Regions from separate parts of the Arthrobacter sp. SPT-J7 genome, predicted to be linked through region 1. Evidence: riboswitches for the same ligand, from Rfam matches in the RefSeq annotation. Region 1 holds a riboswitch; each other region holds the start of a gene.

Region 1 (4,272 bases):
GAAACGGATTCGGCCGTCATCGGCAGGTGACGCCGTTGTCACAAGCTGATGGCGGCCGAAGTGCAAAGGGCGTTTAGCCCAAGCCGGCGCCCGGGCAGGGCCGCCCGGGCGCGGAGGAAGGGTCAGATGGTCACAGCACCATTGGAGGTCTCGAACGTCACCGAAAGGATCCCGGGGGTCCCGTGCGGTGCCACCCACTCCACGGCTACATCTTCGAGCGGCTTTTCCACCGGCTCGCCCAGCCACTCGGTAACCCGGGCAGCGGAGCCGGCAATGGTCAGGCAGCTCATCTTCACGTTGCTCTCATAGGCGTTGGACGGGTGCAGGGACGGGTCCCCCTCCCACTTGAGCATGTAGGGAACCTGCGGGTCGGCAATCAAACCCAGGATGCCGATCTGCTTCCAGACCAGTTCGCGGCCGTCAGGAAACTTGCGGTTTCCGTTGACAGCGGAGCGTCCGAGCCGTTCTTCAAAGGGAACCAGGTCGTCAACCTCGACGCACCAGCCCATCCAGCCGCCCCCCGCCGCAGACCGTGCACGCACTGCCTGTCCGAAGGGAGCCTTGTCCGAAGCGGGGTGGTCCAGGACCTCGACGACTTCGAGGTACTTGTGCCCGGCGAGCGGGATGATCATATTCCGGGTTCCGAACCGCGGGTGTACCCCGCCCTTCACTGCCTCAACGCCGAGGGCAGAGGAAATACGTTCGGTGGTGGCAGCCAGGCCATCGTGTTCACAGGCGTAAGAGACGTGATCCATGCGCATGGCAACATCTTGGCACTTTGTGATCGGGCTCTCAGCTAAGGATAGCCTTACTGGGATTTTGGTTCTGAAGCAGCATTAATCCAGGGTCCTGTTGACGGCAGCGGTGAGGACCTTGTTCGTCATAATCCTGTCAACCGTCGCGTCCATGTTCCTACACTGGGCTCAGGTCATGAGTGCCAGCGCCAAGCCCCGGCTCGCTGGCCGGCAACCCTCCATCCGCGGTGGGGTGCCCCGGGTGAGGACCTGGCTGTCCGGCAACGGCCGGATGGCAAGCGCGGCCCGCGGTGCTTCGAGCATGCCGGGCCCATGTCAAAGGAGCCTTAGTTGTCCAACGGATGGTCTTTCGAAACCCGCCAGATCCACGCAGGGCAGGAGCCGGACGCTGCCACGGGTGCCCGTGCGCTCCCCATTTACCAAACCACGTCCTTTGTGTTCCCCAGCGCAGAGAGCGCAGCGAACCGCTTCGCCCTCGCTGAGCTGGCGCCCATCTACACCAGGATCGGCAACCCCACCCAGGAAGCCGTGGAACAGCGGATCGCCAGCCTCGAAGGCGGCCTGGGTGCCCTTCTGCTCAGCTCAGGGCAGGCCGCTGAAACTTTCGCAGTCCTGAATATCGCCGAGTCTGGGGACCACATTGTGGCCAGCCCCAGCCTTTACGGCGGCACCTACAACCTCTTTGCCCATACCCTGAAGAAGTTTGGCATTTCCGTCACGTTTGTGGCTGACCCTGACAACCTGGACCAGTGGCGCGAGGCAGTGCAGCCCAACACCAAGCTGTTCTTTGGCGAGGTGGTTTCCAACCCGCGGCAGGATGTCCTGGATATTGAAGGCGTGTCCCAGGTTGCGCACGACGCCGGGGTTCCCCTGATCGTGGACAACACCCTGTCCACCCCGTACCTGATCCGGCCACTGGAATGGGGTGCGGATATTGTGGTGCACTCGGCCACCAAATACCTGGGCGGCCATGGTTCCGCGATCGCCGGCGTGATCGTGGACTCCGGAAAGTTCGATTTCGGCAAGGACCCTGCAAAGTTCCCCGGCTTCAACACCCCGGATCCCACCTACAACGGGCTGGTCTATGCCCGGGACCTTGGCGCCGAGGGTGCCCTGGGCGCCAACCTTTCCTACATCCTGAAGGCCCGGGTGCAGCTCCTGCGTGACCTGGGCTCGGCAGTGTCGCCCTTCAACGCCTTCCTCATCGCCCAAGGACTGGAGACGCTGAGCCTGCGGGTGGAACGTCACGTCGCCAACGCCCTGGAAGTAGCCCGCTGGCTGGAAGCGCGTGACGACGTCGAATCCGTCGCCTACGCCGGGCTGCCCTCCAGTCCTTGGTACGAGCGCGGCCGCAAGTACGGCCCCAAGGGCACCGGCGCCATCGTGTCGTTCAACCTCGCCGGCGGGGCGGAGGCGGGTAAACGCTTCGTGGACGCGCTTGAGCTGCATTCCCACGTGGCCAACATCGGTGACGTCCGTTCCCTGGTCATCCACCCGGCGTCGACCACCCACAGCCAGCTCTCGCCTGAGCAGCAGGTGGTTGCCGGCGTGCACCCCGGCCTGGTGCGGCTGTCGGTAGGGATCGAGCACATCGATGACATCTTGGCTGACCTTGAGGCGGGCTTCCGGGCGGCCAAGGAAGCCACCGGCGCCTAGCAGTACCCGGGCACCAGCTCGGCAGCGGGCCGGGGAAGTCACAACCAGTCACACTCTTGGCGGCAGGCAGGGGCTGTTTCGTACACTCGAACCAGGTCATGAGTGCCAGTGACAGCCCCGGCTTGCTGGCCGGCAACCCTCCTTCCGCGGTGGGGTGCCCCGGGTGAAGACCTGGCCTGCCGGTCATTCGACGGCGGGCAAGCGCGTAGAAGAGGTCTTGCCATGACGGTTACCGTCACCCGTACCACCGTCCCTGAACACGGGATTGTCCGCTATGCCTCCATCGGGGGACTGAAGCTGGAGGCCGGCGGATACCTGCCGGACGTCACGCTGGCCTATGAAACCTGGGGCACCCTCAACGCGGACGGCAGCAACGCCGTCCTCATTGAACATGCACTGACCGGCAGTACCCATGTAACCAGGGGCGACACGGAAGAGCCCGGCTGGTGGGAACAGCTCGCGGGACCAGGTGCGCCGGTGGACACGAACCGATTCTTTGTTGTGTCCGTCAATATCGTAGGTGGCTGTTACGGGTCTACGGGTCCGTCGTCGCCCGCTCCGGACGGAAAGCCCTGGGGCTCCCGCTTTCCACTGGTGACCCTGAGGGACAGCACAGTGGCGGAGGCCCGGCTGGCCGACCAGTTGGGGATCTCGAGCTGGTTTGCCGTGCTGGGTGGCTCGATGGGCGGGGCGCGTGCCCTGGAATGGGCGCTTACCTATCCGGAGCGGGTACAGCGATGCGCTGTGATCGCCGTCGGCGCCGCAAGTACGGCCGAGCAAATCGCCTTCGCCCAGGCACAGACCCTCGCCATCCGCCAGGACGCCAACTTCGACGGCGGTGACTACTACAACGGACCCGCCCCGGAGGAGGGCCTGGCGCTGGCCAGGCGTATTGCCCATATCACGTACCGTTCCCCGCAGGAGCTGGACGGACGGTTCGGGCGGACGCCGCAGGCTACCGAATCGCCGCTCCAGGGTGAGCAGCTTTCAGCCCGCGGACGCTACCAGGTGGAAAGCTACCTGGACCATCAGGGCACCAAACTGGTGCAGCGTTTCGATGCGAACAGCTACATCGCCATCACGGAGGCACTGATGAGCCACGACATCTGCCGGGGGCGGGGGTCCCTCACCCAGGCTCTGTCCGGTGCCAGCGCGCGTTTCTTTATCGCCGCCGTGGACTCGGACCGGCTCTACTTCCCGTCACAGTCACGGGAGCTGGCACGGGCTCTTCCCGGGGAGGTGGACGTCCACCTCATCGAAGCGCCTATCGGGCACGACGGATTCCTCACCGAGATCGGCCAGTTGGCACCGCAACTCCGCGAGCACCTTTCGGCCTAAGCAGGCCTCCAAAGCAGAATGTGTGCATTAATGCAGATGGGCTCTGCATGATTCGCCGTTGAGCTGGGCGATAAGGCAGACCATACTCAATGGGACCCGGCGGTTCGTGGCCAAAATCACACGTATCCGCCACAGCCTGTCCCAGTGGTGTCGAAGAGGACGCCGAAGGAGTTCACTAAATGAGTACGGAAAGCTCCGCCGCACGGCGGCCAGAGGAAACCGACGTCAAGGCCTCAGGCCTGAAGAAAGTCGTTACGGCCTCCATGGCCGGCACTGTTGTTGAGTGGTACGAGTTTTTCCTTTATGCCTCCGCCGCCACCCTGGTGTTCGGCAAAACCTTCTTCCCCAATTCAGGGACTGAACTGGACGGCATCATTGCCGCATTTGTCACTTACGCCGTAGGTTTCGTGGCCCGCCCCATCGGCGGCATCGTCTTTGGCCACTTCGGTGACAAGTTCGGCCGCAAGCAGTTGCTGCAGCTGAGCATCATCCTCGTCGGCGTAGCCACTTTCCTTATGGGCTG
Region 2 (4,272 bases), on a different contig from region 1:
ATGATCACCGAGACATCCGAGCCGTCGGGCCGCTTCGCGGTGACGTCGATCCAGTCGGCGAAAATGGTGCCCGTGGTGTAGAACTTGCGTCCGTTCAGCACCAGCTTGCCGCCGGATTCGGAGAGCACGGTGGCGGTTCCGCCGGCGCCCGGTTCGGTCCACGCGTTCCCGGCCTGCTGACCGGAGGCGAAACGCTGCAGCCAAACGCTGCGGTCCCCGTTGCGGCCGTGCTGGTACAGGTTCTCCTCCACCAGCGCTATGTGCGAGCGCAGCGCTTGCGGGATGTTGCTGTCCGCGGCGGCCAGTTCGATCAGCAGTTCGGTGAACTCCTCCCAGTCCAGCCCGTCGCCGCCGAGGTCGGCGGGGATCCGCGCGGCGCCGAAGCCGGCGTCTTTCAGCCAGCCGATTTGCTCAAACGGCAGCTCGCGGGCCAGTTCGCGGTCCAGCGCTCCTGCGGCGATGCGCTGGAAGATCGGCCGGTACTTCGCGGCCGCCGCTTCGAAGGCCGGCGTTGCGTGGACGGAAGGGGTGGCGTGGAAGGTCGTCGTTGCGTGGTCAAGGGTTTCAGTCATGGTGGTGCTCCTGGGGTCTCGGCCATGCACGGCCGATGTCGGGACGGGTAGGGCTGTTTGAGCGGATCAGGTGTAGAGCGAGATGGGCTGGATTTCGCCCAGCAGGAAGTTGGCGCCGACTTCGACCTTCTTGTAGTCCACCGGGTCGTGCAGCGTGTGCGTGCGGACATTGCGCCAGAAGATGTCCAGTCCGACCTCGCTTCTCGCGGAGGAGGAACCGGTCACTTCGAAGATGCGGTTGGCCACATCCACGCCCACCTCGGTGGAGACGACTTTGAGCCGGGCGATCTCGATCTCGATGTCAGCGCGTGCCTCGGCCGTGAGTTCTCCGCCGGCGGCGATGGCGGCGTCGAAGCGCTCGTTGGTCCGGTCCGCCAGCGCTTCCACGGCTGCCACGCGGGAGGCCAGTTCCCCGTAGACCCGCTGGGTCAGCGGATCCTGGGCGTAGGTCTCGGCGCTGCTGAGGAACCAGGAGTTCTTGCGTGCCAGGGTGATCTGGCGTCCGCGTTCCAGCGCACCCTGCGCGATGCCCAGGTAGAGGTTGCCGAACGCCAACTGGATGTACGGCGTCACTAGGCTGGAGAAAGGCTCCTCCCCCACTTCGCCGATGATGTCGTCGGCGGTGACCAGCACGCCGTCGTACTTCACCGAGCCACTCGCGGAGAGGCGCTGGCCCAGCGCGTCCCAGTCGCCTAGGAAGGAAATCCCGGCGCTGTCGTGTTCCAGGGCCAAGGCCAGGAACGTGCCCTGGTCGGGACCGGCCGTGATCGCGGCGTTGACCAAGATCGCGTCGCCCACGGACGCCCCGGTGGAAAAGTGTTTGATGCCGGTCAGCCGGAAGCCGTCACCGTCCGGGATCAGTTCCAGGTTCGGGTCCACCGGGTTGACCGAGTCGCCCCAGGACCAGCGGCCCTGGGCCGACCGGCGGAGCAAGCGTTCCTGGACTTCCGCGTTGCCGTAGAAGACCACGGCGCCGAGGTTGGCGTAGTGGTAGGCCAGGATCTGCGCGATCGAGGCGTCCGTGCGGGCCAGGATCCGCACCGCGTGCAGCGCGCTTTCCCAGTGGCCGCCCTCGCCGCCCCACTCGCTGGGGATGATCAGGTTGAGCAGGCCGGAACTGCGCAGCAGCTCCACTTCGGCCAGGGGATCCGCGTTCCGGCGGTCGCGCTCCAGCACGTCCGCGCCCAGCACGGCGGCCACGCCCTCGGCGACCTGCTGCCAATGGGCGAGTTCTTCGCGGCTGGCCTGTCCGGTCCACGGGGAACGGCGGGTCTGCTGGTGTTCTTCAATGACGACGGCGGTCATGGCGCCTCCTCGGGGTGGGGCTCCCGCCTGCGGCGCGCAGCAACCATCACGGTCGACGACGCAGCCTGGAGGGGGCCGTACTTGCCGGGCACGGGATCTGTGCGCGGCCGGATCCTCATCTGGGGCACCCCACTACGGAAGAGGGTTGCCGCCCAACCAGCCAGAGCTTGTCGTTGGGACTCTTGATCTTGGGGAAGAGTCTGCCGGGCAGAATCCGGCGCTGTGAAGCATGTGACTGGCCATGACGTAACGCTGCTGATTGTTACGGAGAGGGTCTTATTTCGACGGCGGCCGGTCGCCCCAACCCGCCCCCCGCGGAGTCATCCCGCCAAGCGTTGGCCCAGCCTTTTGAGCCGGGTGCGCGATCCCAACGGACTACCCCTACTGCTGTGACAGTGACGGGACTACCGTGGAGTTGCACTGCCAATATCGGCCAAGCCGGGGCGGGCACCGTCCAGGTGGTCGGCGCACGGAAGGTTCATCATGAAGGCATGGCAATTTGTCGGAACGAACAAGCCCCTGGAGCTCAACGAGGTTGAGGAGCCGCACGCTGGCCCCGGCGAGGTAGTTGTCGACGTCAAGGCCTCCGGTGTTTGTCACTCGGACGTCACGACGCTCGACGATGCAGGATGGATGGCGCTGTTCCAGCACGGTCTGCCCCGCACCATGGGCCACGAATCCGCCGGCGTCATCAGTGAGGTCGGCGAAGGCATGGACCATTGGAAGGTTGGCGACCGCGTGGGCCTGTCTCCGGTGATGTCCGACGGGGACGCACTGGGTTACGGCAAGTGGGATGGAGGCTTTGCTGCCAAGCTTCGCGCGACCGACGACAATCTCGTCGCCCTGCCCGATGAAGTGCCGTTCGATCTCGGCGCGATGGCGACCGATGCCGGCCTCACCGCCTACCATGCCATGATGGCGGTCGGCGGCGCCAAGGATGGCATGAAGGTCGGTGTCATCGGCCTCGGCGGCCTCGGCTACATCGGCGCACGCTCCGCTGCGTTGGTCGGTGCCGAGGTGTACGGCGCAGAGGTCAATCCGGAAACCCAGAAGCTGGCCGACGAGATCGGATTGGCCGGCGTGGCCGCCTCGATCGAAGAGTTCAAGGACAAGAACCTGGAACTAATCGTCGACTACGCAGGTTTCGGCACCACCACCTCGGCCGCCATCGAGACCCTCGGTGAGTTCGGCACCCTGGTTCAGGTGGGCATGGGCCGGCTGGAATCAACCATCAACACCTACCCGCTCATCATCAACCAGCTCACCATCAGGGGCTCGAAGTCCGGCACCAAGGAGGATCTGGCCGGCATCTACGACCTCATGAAGACCGGTCAGCTCAACCCACCGATGAACCACATCAAGCATGCCGACATCCCCAGCGCGATCGACAAGCTGCGCGCCGGAGGTGTCGTTGGCCGCTTTATCGCGATGTACGAATAATGCGTTGGCCCCTGCCTTCCGGCCCGCTCATCCGCCGAAAGACCGCCCACCGCCTGACAAACCGGGCTGGGATCAAGCGCTCTCACGAGCGGCAGCTACAGGCCGAAGTGCGGGGCTTCGATGGCCGGGCAGGTGTCCATGACGACGTCGAGACCGGCCGCCTTGGCCCGCTCCGCCGCGGCTTCGTCGACAACGCCCAGCTGAAGCCAGACCGCCTTCGCGCCGATTTCAATGGCCTGGTCCACCACCGGGCCCACTTTCTGCGAGTTGACGAAGCAGTCCACCACGTCGACCTCGCCCGGAATGTCCGCAAGCTTTCGATAGCCTTTCAGGCCGTGGACGTCTTCGCCCCGCAGGTTGACCGGGACCACCTCCATGTCCAGCTGGTCCATCAGGTATCGGGAAATGCGCATGGCGACCCGGTGCGGGTTTTTGGACAGGCCGACGACGGCCCAGCGGGCGGGCGTGCTCAGCAGGCGGCTGACCACTTCAGGATCATTCTGGTGTGCCATGGCGCCACCCTACCCATGAGTTCCCTCTACCGGTACCTTCGCTTGCTGGTCCCCCAGCCAGCAGCCCCATCGAGGATTCAGATAACGCCCTTAAACCGCGGTTTAAGGGCGTTATCTGAACAGTGAATGAGGAGGGTCAGTAAGGCTAGCGGGCCAGCTGCTGGGTGTCGGACGTTCCGGAAGCCCCGGCGGAGTTGGCGTGTGCTTCCACCCAGCTGCCTACCAGTTCCAGCAGTTCGGCATCCACGGGCTCGCGGATCTGCCGCTTGTAGTCGGACAAGGACGGAGCCTTCGGGTCCCGGCGCAGCAGGTGCGAGAGGTCCTCGATTGTCCGCGTGGTGACTGGGCCCGGCACGGTGGCCGCAATGATGTCCAGGTCCTCTGGGTTCACCTGGACGTCCTTGGTGCCGGTGATGGCCAGCACCGGCATCTGCAAGCGCTCC
Region 3 (4,272 bases), on a different contig from region 1:
ACAGCGGATTGAAGAACCGGCGCGTCGCGGGCAGGTAGGGCGAGGGCTCCACCGGCGGCTTCGGTTGTGCTGCGTGCAGCGGATTGATCAGCACGAAGCCGGCACCCTGGGCGGCGGCCGTTTCGGCAAGGCGGGCGAGGTCGTCCAAGTCGCCGACGCCCCAAGACGACCGCGAGCGAACGGAGTACAGCTGAGCCATCACGCCCCACGTCCGGGGAAGCCGGTCGGCGGTGGTGAGCCGCGGCGGAGTGACCACGAGCGCGCACCGCGTCCAGTTGCCGGAGGATTCCGCGACCTCGCCGCCAGCGCCCTGCTCGTCCACATCCAGGGCCAGTTCCAGAGTGTGCCAGCCCAGCGGGAGGTCAGCCGGCACAACGGCGGCCAGACGAAGATGCGGGTCACCTTGCTCGTCCTCCGACCCGGCGGCCACCACCTGCACCGCGCGCCGCGATCCGTCCTCCAACAAAACCCACACCTGCGGGCGGCCACCGGCACGGACATTGACCGGAACCTCGGTGGCAGTACCTCGGCGAATGACGACGGCGGGCGGCAGCGTGGCCTGTGACGGAGCCAGTTCCGCGGCCAGCAAGGAGGCAGTGACGTCGTCGTCCGTTGCGCAGGGAACGCCCAGCGCGGTGAGGACGGAAACCAGCGTCGCAGGGCTGACTTCCTTCTCGCCGCCGTCCCAACCGCGGAAGGTAATGCCTACGCCGTGTTCCTGTGCGAGGCGCTGCAGCGCCGTAAGGTCAGCCATAACTCCAATCTACGTGAGACCGGGCTGGGCGGTGGGGCCGCGGCCGAGACCGGTCGATCGCGCGGGCTCGGTTGTGGCGGACTCGCCGGAAGCCGCGACGGCGGTCATTGCCCTGGGCGCACACGCCGTGCAATGGCGTCCAGCACTTGCTGCCGCGTGAGCCCGCGTTGCCGTTGCGCCACGGTGATGGCGTACTCCATGGCCTCGCCGCGCAGCCCCTTTCGCACGTCGGCTTTCACCGTCGATCGGCCCAACTGCCGGGCGGCAGCAACGCGATGGTGCCCGTCCGCGAGCAGCAGGACTCCGTCGACATCAAAGATGACAACAGGCGTGGCTTCATCGAGATGCTCGAGGTAGTACGCCACCCGGTCAGGGTCGAGATGCGGACGGCCTCGTTCTATGGATTCTTGAGCGAGGGCGGCAACCGGAACGTCCATGACTGCCATGAGGTTAGTATGCAGTCGGCGCCCACAGCCGTCCATCAAAGGGCACAGCGTCCTTCGCGCGCCCGTTCCGCGCACCGCCGGAGACCGACGAAGGGGGCCAGCATCAAGGCTCGGCCGGTCAGCACCCGGGTCTCCACGCGCTCGCTGGCGCTCGCTTGGTCGACCACCGGGCACTCGCACCGCCGTCGTACTGGGAATGCAAGGCGGCACGCAACGCGGCTCAACAATTTTGGCCGCGGCTGCGGAAGTTGCGAGAATGGACGGGACCATCCCGAGCGGTTGAGAGATCTGGCTCTTTGACACCGCAGCAACCATCCGGCCCGCCGGAAAGGTGCTACCGCCAGAAGCGATGGAGAGAGCGCAAGCAATCTTTGATCCGGATGGCGCCGCCGCATCTGGTCGCGCCGCAGGACCGTCATTGCCTCGGGAACCTAAGTTTGAAGGAGCTGCCTGATGGCTGAACGCACATTCGGTTTCCGCACCCGTGCCCTGCACGCCGGCGGCACGCCCGACGCCGAGCACGGCGCCCGGGCCGTACCGATCTACCAGAGCACGTCGTTCGTGTTCAAGGACACCGACGACGCCGCGAACCTCTTCGCGCTGCAGAAGTACGGCAACATCTACTCGCGCATCGGCAACCCCACGGTGGCCGCGTTCGAGGAGCGCATTGCCTCGCTCGAGGGCGGCATCGGTGCAGTGGCGACAGCGTCGGGCATGGCCGCCGAGTTCATCACCTTCGCGGCGTTGGCCGGCGCGGGCGACCACATTGTGGCCTCGTCCAAGCTCTACGGCGGCACCATCACCCAGCTGGACGTGACGCTGCGCCGGTTTGGCGTGGAAACCACGTTCGTCGACTCCACCGACCCGGCCGACTTCGCCGCGGCCATCGGAGAGAACACCAAGGCGGTCTACACCGAGATCGTGGCGAACCCGTCCGGCGACATCGCCGATCTGGCCGGCCTGGCGGCGGTGGCGCACGACGCCGGCATCCCCCTGGTGGTGGACGCCACCTTGAGCACTCCCTACCTGATCCGGCCGATCGAGCACGGCGCGGACATCGTGATCCACTCCGCCACCAAGTTCCTGGGCGGGCACGGCACCACGCTGGGCGGCGTCGTCGTCGAATCCGGTCGCTTCAACTGGGGCAACGGCAAGTTCCCGCAGATGACCGAGCCGGTGCCCAGCTACGGCAATGTGTCCTGGTGGGGCAACTTCGGCGAGTACGGATTCCTCACCAAACTGCGCTCCGAGCAGCTGCGCGACATCGGACCGTCGCTGTCCGCGCAGTCCGCGTTCCAGCTATTGCAGGGCGTGGAAACGCTGGCGCAGCGGATGGACGAGCACCTGGCCAACGCCCGCAAGGTGGCCGAGTGGCTGGAAGCCGACGAGCGGGTCTCCTGGGTCAGCTACGCAGGCCTGCCCGCGCACCCGCACTACGAGCGCGGCCGGAAGTACCTGCCCAAGGGCGTGGGCTCCGTGTTCAGCTTCGGCGTCAAGGGCGGCCGCGAGGCAGGTCAGAAGTTCATCGAGTCGCTGCAGCTGGCCAGCCACCTGGCCAACATCGGCGATGCCCGCACTCTGGTGCTGCACCCCGGATCAACCACGCACCAGCAGCTCACCGCCGACCAGCTCGTTGCCGCCGGCGTGCCCGAGGACTTGATCCGCATCTCCGTGGGGCTGGAAGACGTGGACGATATCCTCTGGGACCTCGACCAAGCGCTGACGGCATCGCAGCAGGCCGGCACCGAGCACGGCCCCAGCCGCGACCATGAGGACGACGCGTTCGACACCTCCGAGTTCGCCTCGCCCAGCTATGCCGGTGAGTCCTGCACGATTCCGGCAGCGCGAGCCGCCCGGACAGAACCTGGAACGCGCGTAGTTGAGTCCGTGGAAGAACTGATTGAAGCCGAAGAAGGAGCCGCCAAGTGACCGCGACCTCAGAACGGACCTGGGTGGGACCGTCTGCCCCCGAACGGCTGAACATCCTGCGCAACACGAAGTCGATCGCCATCGTCGGCGCCTCGGACAAGCCCAGCCGGGCCAGCTACTTCGTCTCCACCTACCTGCTCTCCAGCTCGCCGTACAAGGTCTACTTTGTGAACCCGGTGGCCAAGGAGATCCTGGGCCAGCCGGTGTACAAGTCGCTGGCCGATCTGCCGGAGGTGCCCGACCTGGTGGACGTGTTCCGTAAGCACGATGACCTGCCCACCGTGCTGGAGGAAACCCTGGCCGTCGGTGCCAAGACCATCTGGCTGCAGCTGGGCTCCTGGCACGAGGAGGTTGCGGCCAAGGCCGAGGCCGCCGGCCTGAACGTAGTGATGGACCGTTGCGTGAAGATTGAGCACGCCCGCTTCCATGGCGGCCTGCATCTGGCTGGGTTCGACACCGGCGTCATCTCCTCCAAGCGGCAGTTGACCGCTTAGAGGACGCTCGTCTGAGGCCACGCCGGTCAGCAATCACGCCGCCGCCGGCAGCTGAAAGCCCGCCCCTGGTCCCCCGCCCTCCAGTCGGAGAGCGGAGGCCTGAGGCGGGCTTTTTGCTGCCCTGATTCCTGCCCCGGGGTGACTGTAGACGCCTCCAAGGATTTCCCCAAGGTCCTCGTCAGATGCTGTGGCCAGCCACACAACACGACTAGGGGAGTCATGATGTTCAAGAAATCCGCCCATCCAAAACACAGGAGGGGCACCGAACGTGCCCAAAGGGGGAAGCCATCCGTCCCCCAAAAAGTCACAGCCGGGCTGGCTGCGCTGGTGCTGGGCGCGGGCGTGCTGCCCTCGGCCTTGGCTCCCGCCGCGTTGGCAGCGCCGGTGGGCCAGGGCCTGACCCTCAATGCAGGGGACATGCGGTTCATCCTGAAGCAAATCAAGATCGCGGAGAACCACGCCACCAAAGAAGATGCCGAGGGTAAGCCCGTGGCGGGCCAGCCGCTCCTCGGCCCCGGGCCCAACCAGATCGCCAATCCCCTGTTGCCTTATGGGCTGCGCACCGTGGACGGAACTGATAACAACCTGGTGCCCAATCAGGGGCACTACGGTTCCTCCAGCCTGCCGTTCCCGCGGCTGGCAGAACCGG

Evidence for each region. A riboswitch is a leader RNA that binds a small molecule or an ion and turns the genes downstream of it on or off. The one in region 1 is predicted to bind S-adenosylmethionine.
Region 2: linked by a shared signal. The riboswitch ahead of AC5RWX_RS07725 (acyl-CoA dehydrogenase family protein) and the one ahead of metX (homoserine O-acetyltransferase MetX) in region 1 are both predicted to bind S-adenosylmethionine.
Region 3: linked by a shared signal. The riboswitch ahead of AC5RWX_RS07650 (O-acetylhomoserine aminocarboxypropyltransferase/cysteine synthase family protein) and the one ahead of metX (homoserine O-acetyltransferase MetX) in region 1 are both predicted to bind S-adenosylmethionine.

What each region holds. Positions count from the first base shown of each region.
Region 1 is NZ_JBNHFF010000019.1:14,276-18,547, reverse strand. It holds gene AC5RWX_RS18420 (VOC family protein) at 123-761, opposite strand; SAM riboswitch class IV at 927-1,042, shown strand; gene AC5RWX_RS18415 (bifunctional o-acetylhomoserine/o-acetylserine sulfhydrylase) at 1,086-2,411, shown strand; SAM riboswitch class IV at 2,506-2,621, shown strand; gene metX (homoserine O-acetyltransferase MetX) at 2,634-3,749, shown strand; gene AC5RWX_RS18405 (MFS transporter) at 3,929-4,272, shown strand, end outside.
Region 2 is NZ_JBNHFF010000004.1:24,219-28,490, reverse strand. It holds gene AC5RWX_RS07730 (acyl-CoA dehydrogenase family protein) at 1-572, opposite strand, end outside; gene AC5RWX_RS07725 (acyl-CoA dehydrogenase family protein) at 639-1,877, opposite strand; SAM riboswitch class IV at 1,950-2,065, opposite strand; gene AC5RWX_RS07720 (zinc-binding dehydrogenase) at 2,361-3,317, shown strand; gene AC5RWX_RS07715 (CoA-binding protein) at 3,413-3,829, opposite strand; gene AC5RWX_RS07710 (alpha/beta hydrolase) at 3,975-4,272, opposite strand, start outside.
Region 3 is NZ_JBNHFF010000004.1:8,397-12,668, reverse strand. It holds gene malQ (4-alpha-glucanotransferase) at 1-754, opposite strand, end outside; gene AC5RWX_RS07655 (ParB N-terminal domain-containing protein) at 859-1,200, opposite strand; SAM riboswitch class I at 1,464-1,556, shown strand; gene AC5RWX_RS07650 (O-acetylhomoserine aminocarboxypropyltransferase/cysteine synthase family protein) at 1,654-3,129, shown strand; gene AC5RWX_RS07645 (CoA-binding protein) at 3,126-3,623, shown strand; gene AC5RWX_RS07640 (Ig-like domain-containing protein) at 3,846-4,272, shown strand, end outside.